Regions from separate parts of the Paenarthrobacter sp. OM7 genome, predicted to be linked through region 3. Evidence: riboswitches for the same ligand, from Rfam matches in the RefSeq annotation. Region 3 holds a riboswitch; each other region holds the start of a gene.

Region 1 (4,461 bases), 1.8 Mb from region 3:
CACTGGATTCATGCCCCACATCTACTTCCGCTGGACCGAGGGCAACCCGATTTCAAACCTCAGCAAGTTCCTCTTCTTCGGCGAAGGCGAGATCGCGCCGGTGACCCGGGAAGTGCTGAGGGAAGCCGAGCCGGACATCACCCGTCGGCCGTGGGTGCACGTGGGCTGACCGCCTCAGCGGCGCGGGGAGAAAAACTAGCGGCTCGCCGCCGGCACCAACACCCATAGCACCTCGACGGTCTCGTCCGTGGGGTTGATCCACGTGTGCGGTTCGCGGCCGGGGAAGGAGAGCGTGTCCCCTTCTTCGAGGTCGTACGCCTCGTTGGTCAGAATGAGCTTGATCCTGCCCTTGATCACGTGCAGGACATCGACGTCGCAGTCCACGGCGTAGAGCTCGTTCTCCCCGCGGCCCCGCGGCTCTATGGTGGCCTGCAAAATCTGGAGCCTGCGCTCGGAGCGGGCCGTCAGCAACCGCTCCACGATGCCTTGGCCACCCAGGGAGATGCGGGGGCCGTCGTCGCGCTTGGTCAGGTGCGTCTCCGGGGCGGCGAACAAGTCACCCACAGAGACCGACAACACCTGGCACAGGGTGACCAGTGAAGCGACCGACGGCGACGTCAGGTCACGCTCCACGCGGCTGAGGAAGCCCTTGGTCAGCCCGGTGGCATCAGCCACCTGCTCAATGGTGAGGCGCTGCGCCTGCCGGGCTGCGCGGATTCTGGAACCGATGGCAACGGGAACATTGCTCGGTTCAACGGGGAGAGCCTTCATTCACGAACCTTTCAGGCCTGTCATCTGGCCCTGTCATTGGAGCAATAGTAGCCGGGAGACGAGCCAACAGGACCAGAACCGGCGGAACCGTGACTAAAGCATCTTGACTGTTACTCCGATCACAACATATCCTCATAGGCAACAAGTGTTGTCTGTGAGGCACACAACACCTTCCCCAATCTCCAACCATCAGCACAGAGACTTCGACGCTTCGCAGGAGTATCGTCGAAAACCCCAACCTCCGTGCATCAGCTCCAAGGACCGCTCATGGAATCTTCGGCTATAAACATCGCAATCGTGGTGGTGTACCTGCTCGCCATGCTGGCATTCGGCTGGTGGGGCAAGTCCCGCACCAAGAACAACAGCGACTTCCTGGTGGCTGGCCGCCGCCTGGGACCGTTCCTTTACACCGGCACCATGGCCGCTGTGGTCCTCGGTGGCGCTTCCACCGTGGGCGGCGTCGGCCTCGGCTACAAGTTCGGCATCTCCGGCATGTGGCTGGTAGTGGCCATCGGCGCAGGCGTTCTGCTGCTCAGCCTCCTGTTCGCCGGTACCATCCAGCGCCTGAAGATCTACACGGTCTCCCAGATGCTGAGCCTTCGCTACGGCAGCAGGGCCACGCAGACCTCCGGCATCGTCATGCTGGCGTACACGCTCATGCTCTGCGCTACTTCCACCGGCGCCTACGCCACCATCTTCGTGGTGCTCTTCGACTGGGAACGCTGGCTTGCCATCGCCGTTGGCGGCGCGATCGTCCTGGTTTACTCCACCATTGGCGGCATGTGGTCCATCACGCTGGCCGACCAGGTTCAGTTCATCATCAAGACCGTCGGTATCTTCTTCCTGATGCTCCCGTTCGTCCTGAACGCTGCCGGCGGCATGGACGGCATCCGTGAGCGCCTCGATGACACCTTCTTCCAGATCGATGGCATCGGCGCCCAGACCATCATCACGTACTTCGTGGTCTACACACTGGGCCTCCTGATCGGTCAGGACATCTGGCAGCGCGTCTTCACTGCCAAGACCCCCGCCGTTGCCCGTTGGGGCGGCGCCACGGCCGGCGTCTACTGCATCCTCTACGGCATCGCCGGCGCCCTGATCGGCTTGGCCGCCCGGGTGGCACTGCCGGACATCGATGTCACCAACCTCGGCAAGGACGTTGTTTACGCCGAGGTGGCAACCCACATCCTGCCTGTCGGCATCGGCGGCCTGGTCATGGCCGCGGCTGTTGCGGCCATGATGTCCACCGCTTCCGGCGCCCTGATCGCCGCAGCCACGGTGGCACGTGCGGACGTTGTCCCGTTCGTGGCCAGCTGGTTCGGCAAGAACATCAACACCGATGACAGCGAAAACCCCGAGCACGACGTCAAAGCCAACCGCTACTGGGTTCTTGGACTCGGCATCGTGGCAGTACTGATTTCCATGGCGGCTCAGGACGTGGTGATTGCCCTCACCATCGCCTACGACATCCTGGTGGGTGGCCTCCTGGTCGCAATCCTGGGCGGTTTGGTGTGGAAGCGCGGCACGGGCATCGCCGCTGCATGGTCCATGGCAGTTGGATCGGTGCTGACACTGACCCTGCTGATCCTCTTCGCCCTGGGTGTCATTCCGAGCGCGGACGGCGTCTACGCCAACGAACCGATCTACTACGGTCTCGCCGCTTCGTTCATCGCCTACGTAGTGATTTCACTGCTCACCCCGCCCACTGATCCCGCAGTCCGCGAGGCCTGGGACAAGCGCGTTGCCGGTGCCGTCTCTGAGGAACTCCCGCCTGAGGCCCACCCGGTCAGCAGCCACAAGTAGCGCTGCAAGCAACAGAGCAAAATTCGACGGCGGCGCCTCCCCTTTCCGGGGTGGCGCCGCCGTTGTTTTGTCCCCGGGAAGAGGGCGCCCCAACTTGCTGGACAGCCGTGCGGTAAGGTGGTCCCAGCTTCAAGAGATGTGGTGCCAAGCTCCGACTGGCCACACACCAACCCCATGTTCACGGGTGGTTCGGATGAGGAAGCGGCCCGTCCCGGACCAGAGACAACCGAGCGGGCAAGAGCACTCCCCCAAGGAGCAGTCCCTTGCCGTACCAAGGCGATACCACCCCGGCTACCAGTACCCCGGCAACAACAGCCACCCACACAGTCGCGGTGATTCCCGCCGTCGACCTCTTCCTGGGCACGGTGACCATCACTGCCAAGGCCGGAACCATGCGGTTCGGACATCCCCAACCGCACCTGATCGCGCAGGCGTTGGCCCGAGCGGTCCGGCCGACCCTTTGGTGTGATGCGTCGAGAACCCTAACCGTGACTGTTGCGGCGGCCGGCAAACGCGCCGGCGTGCAGCTTCACTACACACTCAGCCACGAGGAGCCCGCCTAGATTTCCTCGTCTGCTTCGCGGAATTCCTCGGTCTCGTCGATGGGGACCACACGTTCGTCGTCCTCGGGGGCGTCCACTTCTTCCACCCAGGCCTCGTCCACTTCCTGGTCCTCGGCGTAGTCATAGGCCGGATCTGACTCAATGGTGGTCCGTTCCGGGTAGTTGGCGTGTGATTCGGTGGTGTTCATGGTGCAACCTCCGTCTCGTGGGCCGCTCAAGCCCTGTTGAACGTGTGCGGGGTGGGCCCCCGCCCCTGTCCTTCCATCTGAGCACCGGCTAAGTCGGGGGTCAAGGACGGCCGGAAATTACGGTGCGCCGAACATTCCAAGTGAGGAATACCAGCCAAAAAACCGCGCAGATAAGCGGTACAGTGGGGCGTGCAATGGGGCCGCAACTACCCCACCCAGCACAGGAGAGAAAGTGCAACAGCACCAGGAATCCCCCGGTTCGTCGAGCCCAGCTCCGGACCCCACCCCGGAATCGGCAGCCCTCGAGAACGTCGGAACGGAACCCGCGGCGCCCTCGCACGCCGACATCCGCCGGTGGCGTCAGTACCTCGCCGACGAGCGCGCCGAGGCCGCTGTCTACCGCGAACTCGCCCAGAGGCGCGACGGCGAAGAACGCCAAATCCTGCTGGCCCTGGCCGAGGCCGAAGGCCGGCACGAGGCCCACTGGCTCAAGCTCCTGGGTGAGCACGCCGGAATGCCCAAGGCCGCGTCAGCCCGCAGCCAGTTCCTGGGATTCCTGGCCCGCAACTTCGGGTCGGTCTTTGTACTGGCCCTGGCCCAACGCGCAGAAGGCCGCTCCCCCTACGGCTCCGAACCCGCGGCAACACCCGCCATGGTGGCTGACGAACAGATCCACGAAGAGGTGGTCAGGGGCCTGGCTACCCGTGGTCGGAACCGGCTCTCCGGGACCTTCCGTGCCGCGGTCTTCGGCGCCAACGACGGCCTGGTGAGCAACCTTTCGCTGGTCATGGGCATGGCCGCCACCGGCGTACCCAGTCCGGTGGTGCTGATGAGCGGTGTGGCAGGTCTTTTGGCGGGCGCACTGTCCATGGGCGCCGGCGAGTACGTCTCTGTCCGCTCCCAGCGGGAACTGCTCAACGCGACGCTGCCCACCCAAGCCACTCTCACGGCAGCACCGTCGTTGGACATCGAACACAACGAATTGGTGCTGGTCTACCTTGCCCGCGGCATGACGCGCGAGGCCGCTGAGCATCGCGCCGCAGAGCGAATGGGCCTGTTCAGCTGCGACTGCGATCCCAGCCTCTCCTTGCAGCCCGAGAAACCTGCCACCGACGAGCACGAATCCGTCGGTTCGG
Region 2 (4,461 bases), 1.1 Mb from region 3:
ACACGGCCTTGGCCATCGATGTGCTTGGTGCCGGAGTACACGATGACGTCCGCGCCCAGCTCACCGCAGCGCTGCAGGAGGGGAGTGGCGAACACATTGTCCACCACGACAGTCGCCCCGGCAGCATGCGCCAGTTCGCTGACGGCGGCGATGTCCACGATCTCCTGCATCGGATTGGAGGGCGACTCAAAGAACACGGCGGTGGTCGGTTCCGAGAGGGCTTCGCGCCACTGCTCCAGATTCGGGCCGTCAACGAACACCGTCTCCACGCCCCAGCGGGGCAGGATCTCGTTGAGGATCACGAAGCAGGAGCCGAACAGCGAGCGCGCGGCCACCACGCGGTCGCCGGCAGCCAGCAAGGCACCCAAAGCGGTGAAGACCGCGGACATGCCGGAGGCTGTCGCAAAGCACGCCTCGGTTCCTTCGAGCAGCCGCAGCCGCTCCTGGAACGTGGCGACGGACGGGTTGCCGTAGCGGGAGTAAACGAAGCGTTCGTCCTCGCCGGTAAAGGCACGTTCGGCAGCGGCAGCCGATTCGTAGACAAAGCCGGAGTTCAGGAAAACGGGCTCGGACGTTTCCTGGAAATTGGTGCGGTCAAGGCCACCGCGAACGGCCTGGGTGTCAGGGCTCCAGCCGGCGGCGTCGGGATTGAAAGTCACTTACTCGGTCCCCAGATTCGTCGGCAGGCCACGGTTCTTCCAGCCGTTTACGGTGCGCTCACCGTAGCGGTCCGGTTCGCCTTCGAAGCCCTCAAGGACGTTGTACGCCGTGAAGCCGGCCTGTGTTGCGGCAATGGCGGCGGAGATGGAGCGCTGGCCGGAGCGGCAGATGAACACGAGCTCCACGGCGTCATCCTCGGGTGCCTGCTGCTGCAGGTCCTCGATAAAGCGGGAGTTCGGGATACCGCCAGCCAGGTTCCACTGGATGAACAGGGGATCGTTCTCGGTGGCTTTGGTGTCGGGTATGCCGATGTGGGCCCACTCGCCCTCGGTGCGCACATCCACCAGGATCGCGCCTTCTTCGAGCTTGGCCCACGCGTCCTGTGGGGTCAGGTCACCTGCGTAGCTCATGCGTGGCCCTCGAACGCTTCTTCATCGTCGTAATTCTCAAGTTGGTCCACTGCGTTGGCGACGGCGGCATCAGCATTGGCGATCGCCGCAGGCAGCACAATGGCTTGGGCCACGATGACGTCCGTGCCGTTGAAGGTGGCTGCCGGGCTGCCATGGAGCACATAGCCTTCGGCGAGGGAGTTGTGGATACGCTCGCAGAAATCGCGGTTATCCGGGCCTGTAATCAGGCGGTAGGAGAGTTTTTCTTCAGTGGGTTCAGGCATTGCTGGTGCTCCTCAGTCACGCTTGCAGTTCGAGTTGTCGATACGCCGAGTAGTCACCTGAGGCACCCCGCCGGAGAGAGGGTTGCCGACCAGCAAGTCAGGGCTTTGCGCTGGTACTCATTACTCAAGAAAAACGTAACATCCACGGGCGTCGGGCTGCACTTGCGGGCGGCTGCACCGTCGTCATGTTGCGTAATCGGAGGCTGATCCACTATCGGTCCTTGAGCTCCCGCACTGCCGCGCCGACAGTGGGGTAGAAGTGGTCCGGCGTAAAACGGGCCGCCGTGCCGAGGCGGATCAACTTGTCCTTCACGGGCCCTTTGAGCTCGGCAAACACCAGATCCACTCCTTTTCTGGCCAACCATTCGTCCAGGGTTACCAAGTCATCCAAAGCTGTGGTGTCGATCCCGGTGATCGGTTCGGCGGCAAGGATGATGTGGGTGACGGGCTCCGCGGACTCGTCCGGGGCCTCGTCGAGTTGCTCCCTCACGAAGCTCGCCAGGACCTGTCCGTTGCCGAAGAACAGGGGTGCATCAAACCGGAGGATCAAGAGCCCGGGGATGCGCTTGCCCTCGGGGTGGCGTTCAAGGTCGTGATACCCGGGAAGGCCTTCCTCTGCGCCGAGTTCGGTTCTGTACGGATCCCATGCCCTGCGGACAAAGTCCAGGAGTGCCAAGGCGATGGCCACCACGATTCCCTGGAGGACACCCACCGTCAGCACTCCCAGGAACGCAGCCAGCATCACCACGGACTCGCTGCGGCTCAGCCCCAGGAGCCGCCTGACGCCGGCAGGATCTGCGAGGGCAATGGCCGCGGCGATGACGACGGCGGCCAGGGTTGCCGACGGCAGGTACTCGGTTACTCCCGGAGCCAACAGCATGAACGCCAGTACCAGCACGGAGCCCACCACGCCTGTCATCTGGGATTTTGCGCCGGCATCCACGGCTACCGGTGTCCTGGAGGTACTGCCTGAAATGGGGAATCCACCCAGGAGGCCTGTAGCGGCATTGGCTGCTCCAAGCGCTGCCATTTCCCTGTTTCCGGAGACCTTCTTCCCTTCCTTGGCTGCCAATGTTTGAGACAACACGCCAGTGTCAGCGAAAGCCATGAGCGCGATGCCCGCGGCGGCGGGGAGCAGCATCAGGGCGTCGGCCCAGCCAATACCCCCGAGTGCGGGCATGGGCAGGCCCTGCGGCAGGACCCCGGTGACCTTCACGTCGTCGTTGAGCCCGAAGACCGCCGTCGCCACGCACGAGCCAACCACCGCCAACAGGACGCCGGGTACCTTCCACTTCAGGAGCCGGGGGATCCAGATGAGCGCCAGCGACCCCGCTCCCAACAACAGCGCGGTGATGTTGACCTCACCGCCAAGTAACCCGGTAGTGACCTTCGCGAGCTTTTGCCAGACGTCGCCGTCGGCCTCAATACCCAGAAACGCCGGGAGTTGCGAAAGGGCCACCAACAGTGCGATTCCGTTGAGGTACCCGAGCCGGATGGGTTTGGACAGCAGGCCCGTGATGGCTCCCAGTTTCAGTGCCGAGCCCGCAAGCATGAGCGCCCCGATCAACACGGCCAGCAAGCCGGCCAGCGCCACGGATTTTTCGCTGCTTCCCGCTGCCAGCGGCACAATGGCCGCGGCGATCATAGTGGCCAGGGCAGAGTCGGGTCCCAGGACCAGAATGCGGGAGGGCCCCACCACCGCATAAACCAGCAGCGGGACCACTGTTGCGTAAAGCCCGGTGACCGGGGGAAGCCCTGCTGCCTGTGCATAGGCCATCCCGGCGGGCACCAGCAAAGCAAACAGCGCAGCGCCCGCAACGAGATCGTGCCGCAGCCATTCACGCTTGTAGCCCTTGAGGGCCCAGGCGCTGGACAGTCGCTCCTTGGCGGAGGGGCGGGAGGTTGCTGCACTCATACAGCGATCATTCCCGACCCCTGCTGATTGTGGAACACGACATACGCCTTATGTGGAAAATACGGACCGTCTCCGGCCGCGTTCAATTGTGACGCCCCGGGAGCATAATTGACCCAGTACGTCCTCCTGTAACTTCGCATGAAATCAGGTCGCGGTGAACGGACAGAGCAGTTCTACACTCAAGCCCATGCTGCATTTTGGATGGTTTGTGGGCCATGGATTCGGTGTCCAGGGGTGGGGGACGCCCGGTTACGGCCTGGGCTACGACTGGAAGAAGCCAGCCCTGTACCAGGACGCAGTCCGGGCGTTCGAACAATCCGGGTTGGACCTCTTCATCATCGAGGATTCCCTCACCGTGCCGGACACGTATGGCGGATCGGCCGAAGTGTCCCTGGCTCATGCCTCCTTTGCGCCGAAACACGATCCGCTGGCGCTGGTCCCTTACCTGCTCTCCGCCACCGAGCACCTGGGAATCGTGCCGACCGTCAGCGCCTCGTTCTACCCGCCCTTCACGGCCGCCCGGCTTTTGGCGACGTTGCAGCACTTCTCCGAGGGCCAGTTGGGCTGGAACGTCGTCACGTCCGGCAGCGACCTCGCCGCCCAGAACTACGGGTTGGACCAACAGATTGAACACGACCTTAGGTATGAAAAAGCGGAGGAATTCGTCGACGTCGTCAGGCGGCTCTGGCGGAGCTGGGAACCGGGCGCGGTCCTTGAGGACGTCTCCGCAGGGGTGTTTGCCGACCACACCAAGGTGCACCCGATCAATCACCAGGGTGACTTCTTCAAGGTCCGCGGTCCACTGAACACGGCGCCGTTGCCGGAGGAACCCGTGCTGGTCCAGGCTGGTGCGTCTCCCCGGGGCAAGGCGTTCGCCGGTGGTCATGCTGATGTGGCCATTGCGTTGGCCCGTGGTGTTGACGGCATGAAGTCCTACCGTGACTCGATTCGCGCGGAGGCCGCCAAAGCCGGCAGGAACCCCGACGACGTCAAGGTGCTTTTTGTCCTGAAGCCCACCGTGGTTGGTTCTGCTGCCGAAGCCGAGGAGCTGCGTGCCCAGCGTCGTGAGCTCACCCAGCGCGATATCGACAGCCAGCTCAACTCCATCTCCTACCTCTCGGTGATCGACTTCAAGCAGTTCGACCTGGACGCACCCCTCCCGGAGCTGAGCACCAACAGCAACCAGGGGACGTTGGAACACTTCGCCAAGGCG
Region 3 (4,461 bases):
ACTCGCGGCCTGAGGTGCCGCTCCCAATCCGCACCACCAGTGCTCCGCCGAAAGGTTTGCGGCCGACCACTTCAACCGGGGCGTCGAGGGTGATCTCTTCCGCAGCCAGGTATCTGAGGAGATCCGGGTTTTCGTCGCTGATCCTGGTGATACGCCCGGAGTGGCCTTGGTCCAGTTCAATCATGCGGTAGGCGTGCGGCAGTTCAACGGAGCCATCCGCCGAAGGGATCGGATCACCGTGCGGGTCCCTGACGGGGTGGCCAAGTTTGTCGGACATGCGCTCGATGAAGGTATCCGACACTGCATGCTCCAGCATCTCAGCTTCATCGTGGACCTCATCCCAGCTGTACCCGAGTTCTTCCACCAGATAGGTCTCAATGAGGCGATGCCGGCGCACCATGGCCAATGCCAGGCGCATGCCCGCCGGTGTCAGGCGAATGGCGCTGTAGGGCTGGTGGTCCACCAGTCCCTGGTCCTTGAGCTTGCGGACCATTTCAGACACGGAGGAATTAGCCACACCCAGGCGCTGGGCAAGCTGGGAGGACGTTATCGGCTTGTCTTGCCACTCTGTGTACGAGTAGATGACCTTGACGTAGTCCTCAATCGAGGAGGAGGGCGTACTGGTCTTCACACCTCAAGCCTACCGTGGCCGCGCAGCGCGTATCTTGAACGCCCGCCAAGTCTGCGTCACGTACGGCAGTGGAACGCTGTCTCCCGGTGCGTGCCCCAGATGCTCGTAGAGGTACCACTCCAGGTTGCCCATGACTTTCGCCCTGGTGGCGTCGTTGGCGCGGAGATAATAGCTCCGCGACTTGGTCAGCTCCATGATGTCTTCGGGCGTCAAGGCATCCGACCAGCGGGTGAAGTGGCTTTCCACGCCGGAAAATTCCGGGCCGATCAGTGGACGGAAACCTGGCTTGTGGACGTCTCCGGCATGCATGATGCGCGAGAGCCGATGAACCCAGGGCACGTCGGTATCCAGCTGGTTCCAGACCAGTCCCAAGGTCCCGTGCGGCCGGAGGATACGGGCTATCTCGGTGCTCGCGGCCAGTGGGTCGCACCAATGCCAGGCCTGGGCAACACTGACGACGTCGAATGCTGAGTCCGTCAGTCCTGTTGCTTCAGCTGTTCCCTCCAGCGCGGTGACGTGCGGCTGGGACTTGCGCAGCTGCTCCAGCATGTCGGTGGAAGGGTCGACGGCGGCAACGTCCAGTCCGCGCTCCACGAGGAGGGCCGTGAACTTGCCAGTACCCGCTCCGAGATCCGCAGCAGTCGTGGCCCCCTGGGGAACAAGCCATTCGACGGACTCCCGGGGATAACCGGGCCGCACTCGATCGTAGTGCTCGCCACCGTCCTGGAAGCTCTGGCCGAACTCGTTCCGACGGTCAGCGTGGAGCTTGGGACCACGCGGTCCGGCGGGTCCGGGAACGCCGGGCCGTCCGCTGGAGGCGGCCGGAGACGGCAATGCCACCAAAAACTCCTTCACAGGGTCGCCAAAAGATACCCTACGAATTTACCGCAGCCGCGGTAAAGCGCGTTTAGTCAACAGTGCAAGGAGCAGCGCCTGCAGTGCCGGGCGTGTTGGGCGCCCATTCCGGGTAGGTCCGGTGGTCGTTGGCAGGTACCCAGCGGCCCTCGTCCACCACGTAGTCCCAGCCCAACCCGTTGCGCTTAAGCCCTTCGATTCCTGCGAGCAGCCTCGTGGCGTCCTCCAACCGGGAGCCGACGCCAAAGCTGGCACGCAAGGAGCCTGAGGGAAGCCCGAGTCGCTTGAGCAGTGGGTGGGCGCAGAAGCGTCCATCCCGGAGGCCAACTCCGTGCTCGGCGGCCAGATACGCCGCCACCAGTCCGGCGTCGAATCCTTCCACGGAGAAGTTGACCACACCGATGGTGTCATCGGAGTCAGTGAAGATCTGGTGCACGGTCACGCCGTCGATGGCCTCCAAGCCATCCACCAGGTATCTGCGGATGGCGGCTTCATGGGCGTGCCACGCCTCCTGGTCCAGCCCGGCGAGGACCTGGGTGGCCCGGGCGAGGGTTGCGGCACCCAGGACATTGGGGGAGCCGCCTTCGTGGCGGGCAGGGCCCGTTGCCCAGCTCACCGAGTCGAGGCGGGCTTCACGGACGGCGCCGCCACCAGCCAGGTGGGGGATCCCGGCGTCGAGCCAGTCCGGGCGGCCCACTACGACGCCTGCGCCGAAGGGGGCATACAGCTTGTGACCGGAGAACACCACGTAGTCAACGTCGTCCTCGGTGATGTTGATCCGGCGGTGGGGTGCCAATTGGGCGGCATCCACAACAATCCTGGCACCGTATTCGTGCGCCAGTGCAGCGAGTTCTGCGATCGGCAGGATTTCACCTGTCACGTTGGAGGCGCCAGTGACGGCGAGCAGGCTGACCCCGCCTTGGGCCAATTCATCGCGGAGCTTGTCCACCGTGGCGGTCAACGTGGAGGCCGCTACGACGCTGCGGTGCGGGACACCCTGCCAAGGAAGAAGGTTGGCATGGTGTTCGATGTCCAGATAAAGGACTTCCCCGGAGAAACGGCCGTCAATCTGCGGAAGGCAGCCTGCCAGGAGATTCAGGGAGTCTGTGGTGTTTCGCGTGAAAATCACGGAATCGTCGGGACGCCCGCCGACGAACTCACGGACAATACTGCGCGAATTCTCATAGACCGAGGTGCTGATCTGGGACGCAAAGCCCGCGCCGCGGTGAACGCTGGCGTAGTAAGGAAGGACCTCGTTGAGGTAGGCCGAGACGATGGTCAGGGCCGGAGCCGATGCGCCGTAGTCCAGATTGGCATAGCGGACGTGGCCGCCCTGGATCAGCGGTGCCTGCAGCTCAGCGCCAGTGACGGCGGCGAGTGGCCGTGCAGCGGGAGCTGCCTGAGACGGGGTTTCACCGGCGAAAGACGGAATGATGTTTGAGTCGAACGTAACTGTGCTCATGGGACCTCACTCAAGAGGGATCCCCGGAGGGGGATCCGCGCTTGCCGCATCCGTTCCGGACCGGCCGGGTCGTCACCCGGGGCACCCCGCCGCGAATGGAGGGTTGCCGGCCAGCAAACCGGGGTTTAGCGCTGGCACTCGTGACCTGTAAAAAAGGTTAGGGCACCTCCAGTGGCCCCTCCAAAGTCACTTCGCTTTGTTAAGCACTTTGTTACGCCGGGTTGTAAATCGCCGATCTGGCGAAGAAAAAACGGCGGACGCCTCCAAAAGGAGGCGTCCGCCGTCGAATATTCGGTGAAAAGCAGCGTGCGTGCCCTGAAACGAACCTGCCTAGAGCAGGTCGTCCAGGCCCGGGTTGAGCCGCTTGAGGACTTCCGAGTGAAGGATGGAGTTGGTGGCCAGCGCGTTGCCGCCGAACGGACCGTCGTCGCCTTCCAGGGAGGTGAAACGGCCACCGGCCTCCGTAACGATCGGGACGAGGGCTGCCATGTCGTACAGGTTCAGCTCAGGCTCGCACGCGATGTCCACTGCACCCTCGGCCACCAGGCAGTATGACCAAAAATCGCCGTAGGCCCGGGTTCGCCATACATCCTCTGTGAGCCCCAGAAACTCATCCAGGTTTCCGCGGTCCTTCCACCCGGACAGGCTTGAGTAGGACAAGGAGGCATCGGAGAGGCGGGAAACGTTGGAGACCTTCAAACGGGTGGCCGCGGCAAGGGACCGGCCCATGTAGGCACCCATGTCCTTGGCAGCCCACCAGCGTTTTCCCAAGGCGGGTGCACTGACGACGCCAACCACGGGTTCACCCTCATCAACCAATGCGATCAATGTTGCCCACACCGGTACGCCCCGGACAAAATTCTTGGTCCCGTCGATGGGATCAATGATCCAACGCCGTGAACCGTGTCCGCTGCTGCCAAACTCCTCGCCAAGGACAGCATCCCGGGGGCGGGACCGGGAGAGCTGACCCCGGATGGCTTCCTCCGCTGCTTTGTCGGCGTCAGTGACAGGTGTGAGGTCTGGCTTGGTTTCGATCTTCAGGTCCAGGGCCTTGAAGCGGTCCATGGTCTGGGCATCGACTGAGTCAGCGAGGACGTGGGCAAGGCGCAGGTCATCGTTGTAGGTGGAAACGGGATGGGTCATGCCACCAAACTATCCTGAAACGCTCGCTGCAGCGGGGACGTGAAGCCGCAACGATTAGTTGACGGTGCCCAGTTCCTTGGTCTCTTTTGCTTCCATCCGGGGGTCGGCACCGAGCAACCGGCGCAACGAGGCCAACCGCGCTGCTCCTGAAGGTCCTGCATGGCCGTTGTTAACCCACGGATCCAGTCCGCAGTTGATGGCCGTGGCATCGTGCTTGCATCCCCGCTCACAGGCTTCAGTTCCGGGTTCAAGATCCGGGAAGGAATGCAGAATCCGGTCAGGGTCCACATGGGCCAGGCCAAAGGACCGGATGCCCGGGGTATCGATGATCCAACTGCCGGCCGGGGCGTCGGCGAGTTTCAGGGCCAAA
Region 4 (4,461 bases), 1.2 Mb from region 3:
AACTGCGGCCTCCTTTGTCCGGGACCGCCGGAGACGTGGTCCGCAACCTGTTGGCAGTCCAGTCCCAGGAATTTCCGTATGCGCGGTGGACCCTTGCACAAAGGACATCCGCTTCCACATCCTCCGATGTGGAACAAGCCGTTGCCGATGGAACCATCCTGCGGACGCACATCCTGCGGCCCACGTGGCATTTTGTGCACCGGGACGACCTCGGCTGGCTGATGGGACTCTCCGCGGACCGGCTGCATCAGGGAAACAAAGGCATGTACCGCCAAACAGGGGTGGATGAAAAAACGTCCGCACTCAGTGGCCGGATCCTGGCCTCAGCAGTCGCCGACGGGGCCCACAAGACGCGCGAAGAGCTGGCTGAAGTCCTGGGACAGGCCGGCTTACCCAGCAAGGGCCTGGGGTTTATCTACCACCTCATGCACGCCGAGGTCAGTCGCATCCTCGTGAGCGGTTCCCCCGTGCGCTCGTCCGGGGGCGCCCTGAAACAGACGTATGCCCTCTTCGAGGAGCGTGTGCCGGGTTTCGTCCGCACGCCGTTGACCGGGGAGGACCGTGAAGAGGCCCTGGGCACGTTGGTTCTCCGATACTTCGGCAGCCGCGGACCCGCCACCATCAAGGACTGCGCCGTGTGGTCCGGGCTGACCATGAAGGACGTAAAGCTGGGCATCCACGTGGCTGGCAAGCTATCGCCGGGCGCCCTGGCATCACTCGCCATGGACGGCCTCGAGTTTTACCTGGCCCCGGAAGATGCCGTCGAGCTCACCAACCCCGGGGGCCCTTCGCGTCTGCCTGACGCAAGACTCCCCCGCATCGACCTCATCCAGTGCTACGACGAATACGTCATGGGCTATTCGCAGTCCCGGCGCTATCTGGGTGGGACAGCACCGTACTTCCCCGAAGACAACGGGCCCATGCACGTGGTCCTGATGGATGGCAGGTTGGCCGGATGGTGGCGCCATGGATTCTCCGGCGGAGCCTGCCACCTGGATGTCCGCATGAACCGGCCCACAAGCCCTCCCGAACAGATGGCCCTCGACGCCGAAGTGGAACGCTATGGGCAGTTCCTGGGCATGGAGGCCCGCCTCCTCTGAAGTCCTCACTGCAGGCGCCGGAGTTCACGCCGTGCGACCGGGCTAAGCTGGGATACGACCTAGGAGGCCTGCACTGTGAACAATCTGATCTTCTGGATCATCGTCTGCTCGTGGCTGATTCCGCTCGGGATCCGCATGTACAACCGATCCCGCGCGCGCCGGATCCAGAACGGAACCTTCCGCAGCCCCGGTTATCCCCCGCAGCAGAACCTGCCCGGCCCCGGTTACCCGGCACAGAATTACCCACCCCAGGACTACCCGGGCTATCCGTCCGGGCCGGCCGTCATCCGCCCTGTAGATGACGAACCGCAGTCCGGGGCGCCGTCGAACACTTTCTCCCCCACGCCTTTCCCGGCCACCAACGGATCGGAGCCGCAAGGCTACCGCGCTCGCAAGCTGGCAGAGCTGGACGCAAAATTCAGCAACGGGGAGATCGCCATGGAGGACTACATGAAGCAGCGCGGCGACATCATGAACGGCTAGCCTGGCGGCCAACCCGGCGTCCTGCAGCCGCTACTCAACTGTCCTGCAACGGCCACTCAACTTAGGCGAAGAAGGCTCCGCGGAGCTGTGCTGAGAGCTGGCCGATTTCCGTCAGGAACCCGTCGTGGCCGATCGGCGCCTCAATGATATGAACCGGAACATCACCCGGCAAGGCTGCCGCCAATTCCCGGGATTGCGCCGGGAAATACAACCTGTCGCTGTCCACCGCCGCAACGAAGAACTCCGCAGTGGTACGCGACAAGGCTGCCTCCAGCGATCCACGGCCGCGTGCGACGTCGTGGGACATCAGGGCTTCGGTGAGGGCGATGTAGCTGTTGGCGTCAAATCGTCGGACGAGCTTTGTTCCCTGGTGGTCCAGGTAGCTCTCCACCTGATAGCGGCCACGCTCCCCCAGGACCGCAGCGGCGAGAGGTGTCTCCAGGTGCTGGGCTTCACGGCCAAAGCGGAAGTCCAACTCCAGTGCGGAGCGGTAGGTGATGTGGGCGATGCGCCGGGCCAAGGCGAGCCCGTGTTCAGGGGCAGTGCCACCGTAGTAGTCGCCGTTGTTGAAATTCGGGTCCTGACGGATGGCCAGGGTTTGGGCCTGCGCAAAGGCGATCTGCTCGGCCGTGCTGTAGGCACCCACGGATATCACGGCACAGCGTTTCACCCGCTCCGGGAAGGTCACTGCCCACTCCAACGCACGGGCGCCACCCATGGAACCGCCCAGCACGGCATGCCAGGCCTCGATTCCCAGGGCTTCGGCCAGGCGCGCCTCCGCCTCGGTGCTGTCGCGCAGGGTGACCAAGGGGAACCGGGAGCCCCAAGGACGGCCGTCCGGCGCCTCCGAGGACGGTCCAGTGCTGCCGTAGCAGCCACCCACGATGTTGATGGAGATGACAAAGAACCTGGTGGTGTCGATGGTGGCACCGGGGCCTACCAACTGCTCCCACCATCCTTCTTCGTCCGTAGCTCCCCGGGCTACGTGTGTGCTGCCCGTGAGGGCATGCTGGATGAGCACGGCATTGGAGGCATCGGCGTTCAGCTGCCCCCAGGTCTCATAAGCGAGGACGACGTCGGGAAGGAATCCACCGGCTTCAAGGTCCAGCGGCCCAATGGCGGCGTACTTGACGGTTCCGTCTTCTTCTCCGGATTTTGGAAGGGCTGTAGCAGTGATGGTCATTCCTTTGACACCTTAAACTCGCGCTTGCCCGTCGCCTTGGGTGCGAACAGGCCAGGTCTTCACCCGGGGCACCCCACCGCGGAGGAGGGTTGCCGGCCAGCAAGCCGGGGCTACGCGCTGGCACTCATGACCTATACGAAGAGTCTAGGAAATACAGGGCGGGTATGGCGAAGAATGTGACATCAGTGTGACGCTTTAGGGCGTTTTCGTTCACGAAGCAGCACTCCGGAACGCCGCCCGGCGAATAATCGTCGGTCCGGGCGGCCTCCCAGGAAGGTGGCGGGCGTGGTCGCGCCGTATCGTCCAGGTCGGGAATCAGGCTCCCTTGGCGGCCCGGAATCCGGCTTCGAGGTCGGCGATGATGTCATCCACGTGCTCAATTCCCACGGACAAGCGAACCAGGCCGGGTTTAACACCGGCCGCCAGCTGCTGTTCAATTGTCAGCTGGCTGTGCGTAGTGGACGCCGGGTGAATGACCAGCGAGCGGACATCGCCGATGTTGGCCACATGCGAGTGCAGTTCCAGTCCGTCCACGAAGCGCTTGCCCGCTTCAACGCCACCTTTGATGTTGAACGCAACAATGGCGCCGGTGCCTTGCGGACCATACTTCCGGCCACGGTCGTACCACGGACTGGACGGCAGACCCGCGTAGGCAACCGATTCGACGTCGTCGTGGGCTTCCAGCCACTCGGCCACTTTGGTGGCGTTGGCTACGTGACGCTCGACGCGCAGGCTCAGCGTCTCCAGCCCCTGGGCAATCAGGAAAGCGTTGAACGGGGACACAGCGGAACCGAGGTCGCGGAGAAGCTGGACGCGTGCCTTCAGGACGTAGGAGAGGTTGGCGCCGAGCGCCCCATCCTTGCCAAGATCCCGGGCGTAGACCAAACCGTTGTAGCTGGGGTCCGGGGTGTTGAAACCCGGGAAGCGCTCCGGGTCCTTGCCGAAGTCGAAGTTGCCTGAGTCCACGATCACGCCGGCGATGGCGGAACCGTGGCCACCGAGGTACTTGGTGGCGGAGTGGACCACGATATCGGCGCCCCACTCGATGGGACGGATGAGGTAGGGAGTGGACAGTGTGTTGTCGACGATGAGTGGCACACCGGCCTCGTGGGCGGTGCGGGCGACGCCCTCGATGTCCAGTACGTCCTGGCGCGGGTTGGAAACAACCTCGCCGAAGAACAGTTTGGTGTTCGGCTGGACGGCATCACGCCACTGCTCCAGGTTGTCCGGGTCCTCCACGAAGGTCACCGAGATGCCGAACTTCTTCAGGGTGTGCGCCAGCAGGTTGTACGTACCGCCATACAGGCTGGGGCTGGCCACGATGTGGTCGCCGGCCTCCGCGATGTTGAGGATGGCGAAGGTCTCCGCAGCCTGGCCGGAGCTCAGCAGGAGGGCGCCCAAGCCGCCTTCGAGGCTCGCGATCCGCTGCTCCACGGCATCCTGCGTCGGGTTGCCGATCCGCGTGTAGATGGGCGCGAGCTCGGCCAGGGCAAACCGGTTGGCTGCGCTCTCGGCGCTGGGGAACACAAAGGAGGTGGTCTGGTAGATCGGCAGTGCCCGTGCTCCCGTGGCAGAGTCAGGCTCCTGGCCTGCGTGGATCTGGCGGGTTTCGAAAGACCATCCTTGGGACATGGAGTTCTCCTGTTCGTGGCGCATGGGTTCTGTGGAAACGTGCTGCATGTGAGCTGGGGCCAG

The links. A riboswitch is a leader RNA that binds a small molecule or an ion and turns the genes downstream of it on or off. The one in region 3 is predicted to bind S-adenosylmethionine.
Region 1: it holds a riboswitch for S-adenosylmethionine, as region 3 does, so the genes downstream of both, QEH68_RS05455 (hypothetical protein) here and QEH68_RS13485 (aminotransferase class V-fold PLP-dependent enzyme) in region 3, are expected to answer to the same signal.
Region 2: it holds a riboswitch for S-adenosylmethionine, as region 3 does, so the genes downstream of both, QEH68_RS18550 (DUF1737 domain-containing protein) here and QEH68_RS13485 (aminotransferase class V-fold PLP-dependent enzyme) in region 3, are expected to answer to the same signal.
Region 4: it holds a riboswitch for S-adenosylmethionine, as region 3 does, so the genes downstream of both, QEH68_RS07765 (homoserine O-acetyltransferase) here and QEH68_RS13485 (aminotransferase class V-fold PLP-dependent enzyme) in region 3, are expected to answer to the same signal.

Annotation. Positions count from the first base shown of each region.
Region 1 is NZ_CP123579.1:1,167,501-1,171,961, reverse strand. It holds gene QEH68_RS05470 (amino acid transporter) at 1-169, shown strand, start outside; gene QEH68_RS05465 (cupin domain-containing protein) at 196-771, opposite strand; gene QEH68_RS05460 (sodium:solute symporter) at 1,039-2,574, shown strand; SAM riboswitch class IV at 2,702-2,821, shown strand; gene QEH68_RS05455 (hypothetical protein) at 2,838-3,137, shown strand; gene QEH68_RS05450 (hypothetical protein) at 3,134-3,325, opposite strand; gene QEH68_RS05445 (VIT1/CCC1 transporter family protein) at 3,558-4,461, shown strand, end outside.
Region 2 is NZ_CP123579.1:4,029,514-4,033,974, reverse strand. It holds gene QEH68_RS18560 (O-succinylhomoserine sulfhydrylase) at 1-659, opposite strand, end outside; gene QEH68_RS18555 (rhodanese-like domain-containing protein) at 660-1,070, opposite strand; gene QEH68_RS18550 (DUF1737 domain-containing protein) at 1,067-1,333, opposite strand; SAM riboswitch class IV at 1,347-1,458, opposite strand; gene QEH68_RS18545 (SulP family inorganic anion transporter) at 1,545-3,248, opposite strand; gene QEH68_RS18540 (NtaA/DmoA family FMN-dependent monooxygenase) at 3,403-4,461, shown strand, end outside.
Region 3 is NZ_CP123579.1:2,918,985-2,923,445, reverse strand. It holds gene QEH68_RS13495 (metal-dependent transcriptional regulator) at 1-631, opposite strand, end outside; gene QEH68_RS13490 (class I SAM-dependent methyltransferase) at 641-1,465, opposite strand; gene QEH68_RS13485 (aminotransferase class V-fold PLP-dependent enzyme) at 1,539-2,948, opposite strand; SAM riboswitch class IV at 2,981-3,094, opposite strand; gene hisN (histidinol-phosphatase) at 3,279-4,091, opposite strand; gene QEH68_RS13475 (ribosome small subunit-dependent GTPase A) at 4,146-4,461, opposite strand, start outside.
Region 4 is NZ_CP123579.1:1,690,686-1,695,146, reverse strand. It holds gene QEH68_RS07775 (winged helix DNA-binding domain-containing protein) at 1-1,100, shown strand, start outside; gene QEH68_RS07770 (hypothetical protein) at 1,176-1,583, shown strand; gene QEH68_RS07765 (homoserine O-acetyltransferase) at 1,645-2,766, opposite strand; SAM riboswitch class IV at 2,782-2,898, opposite strand; gene QEH68_RS07760 (bifunctional o-acetylhomoserine/o-acetylserine sulfhydrylase) at 3,082-4,398, opposite strand.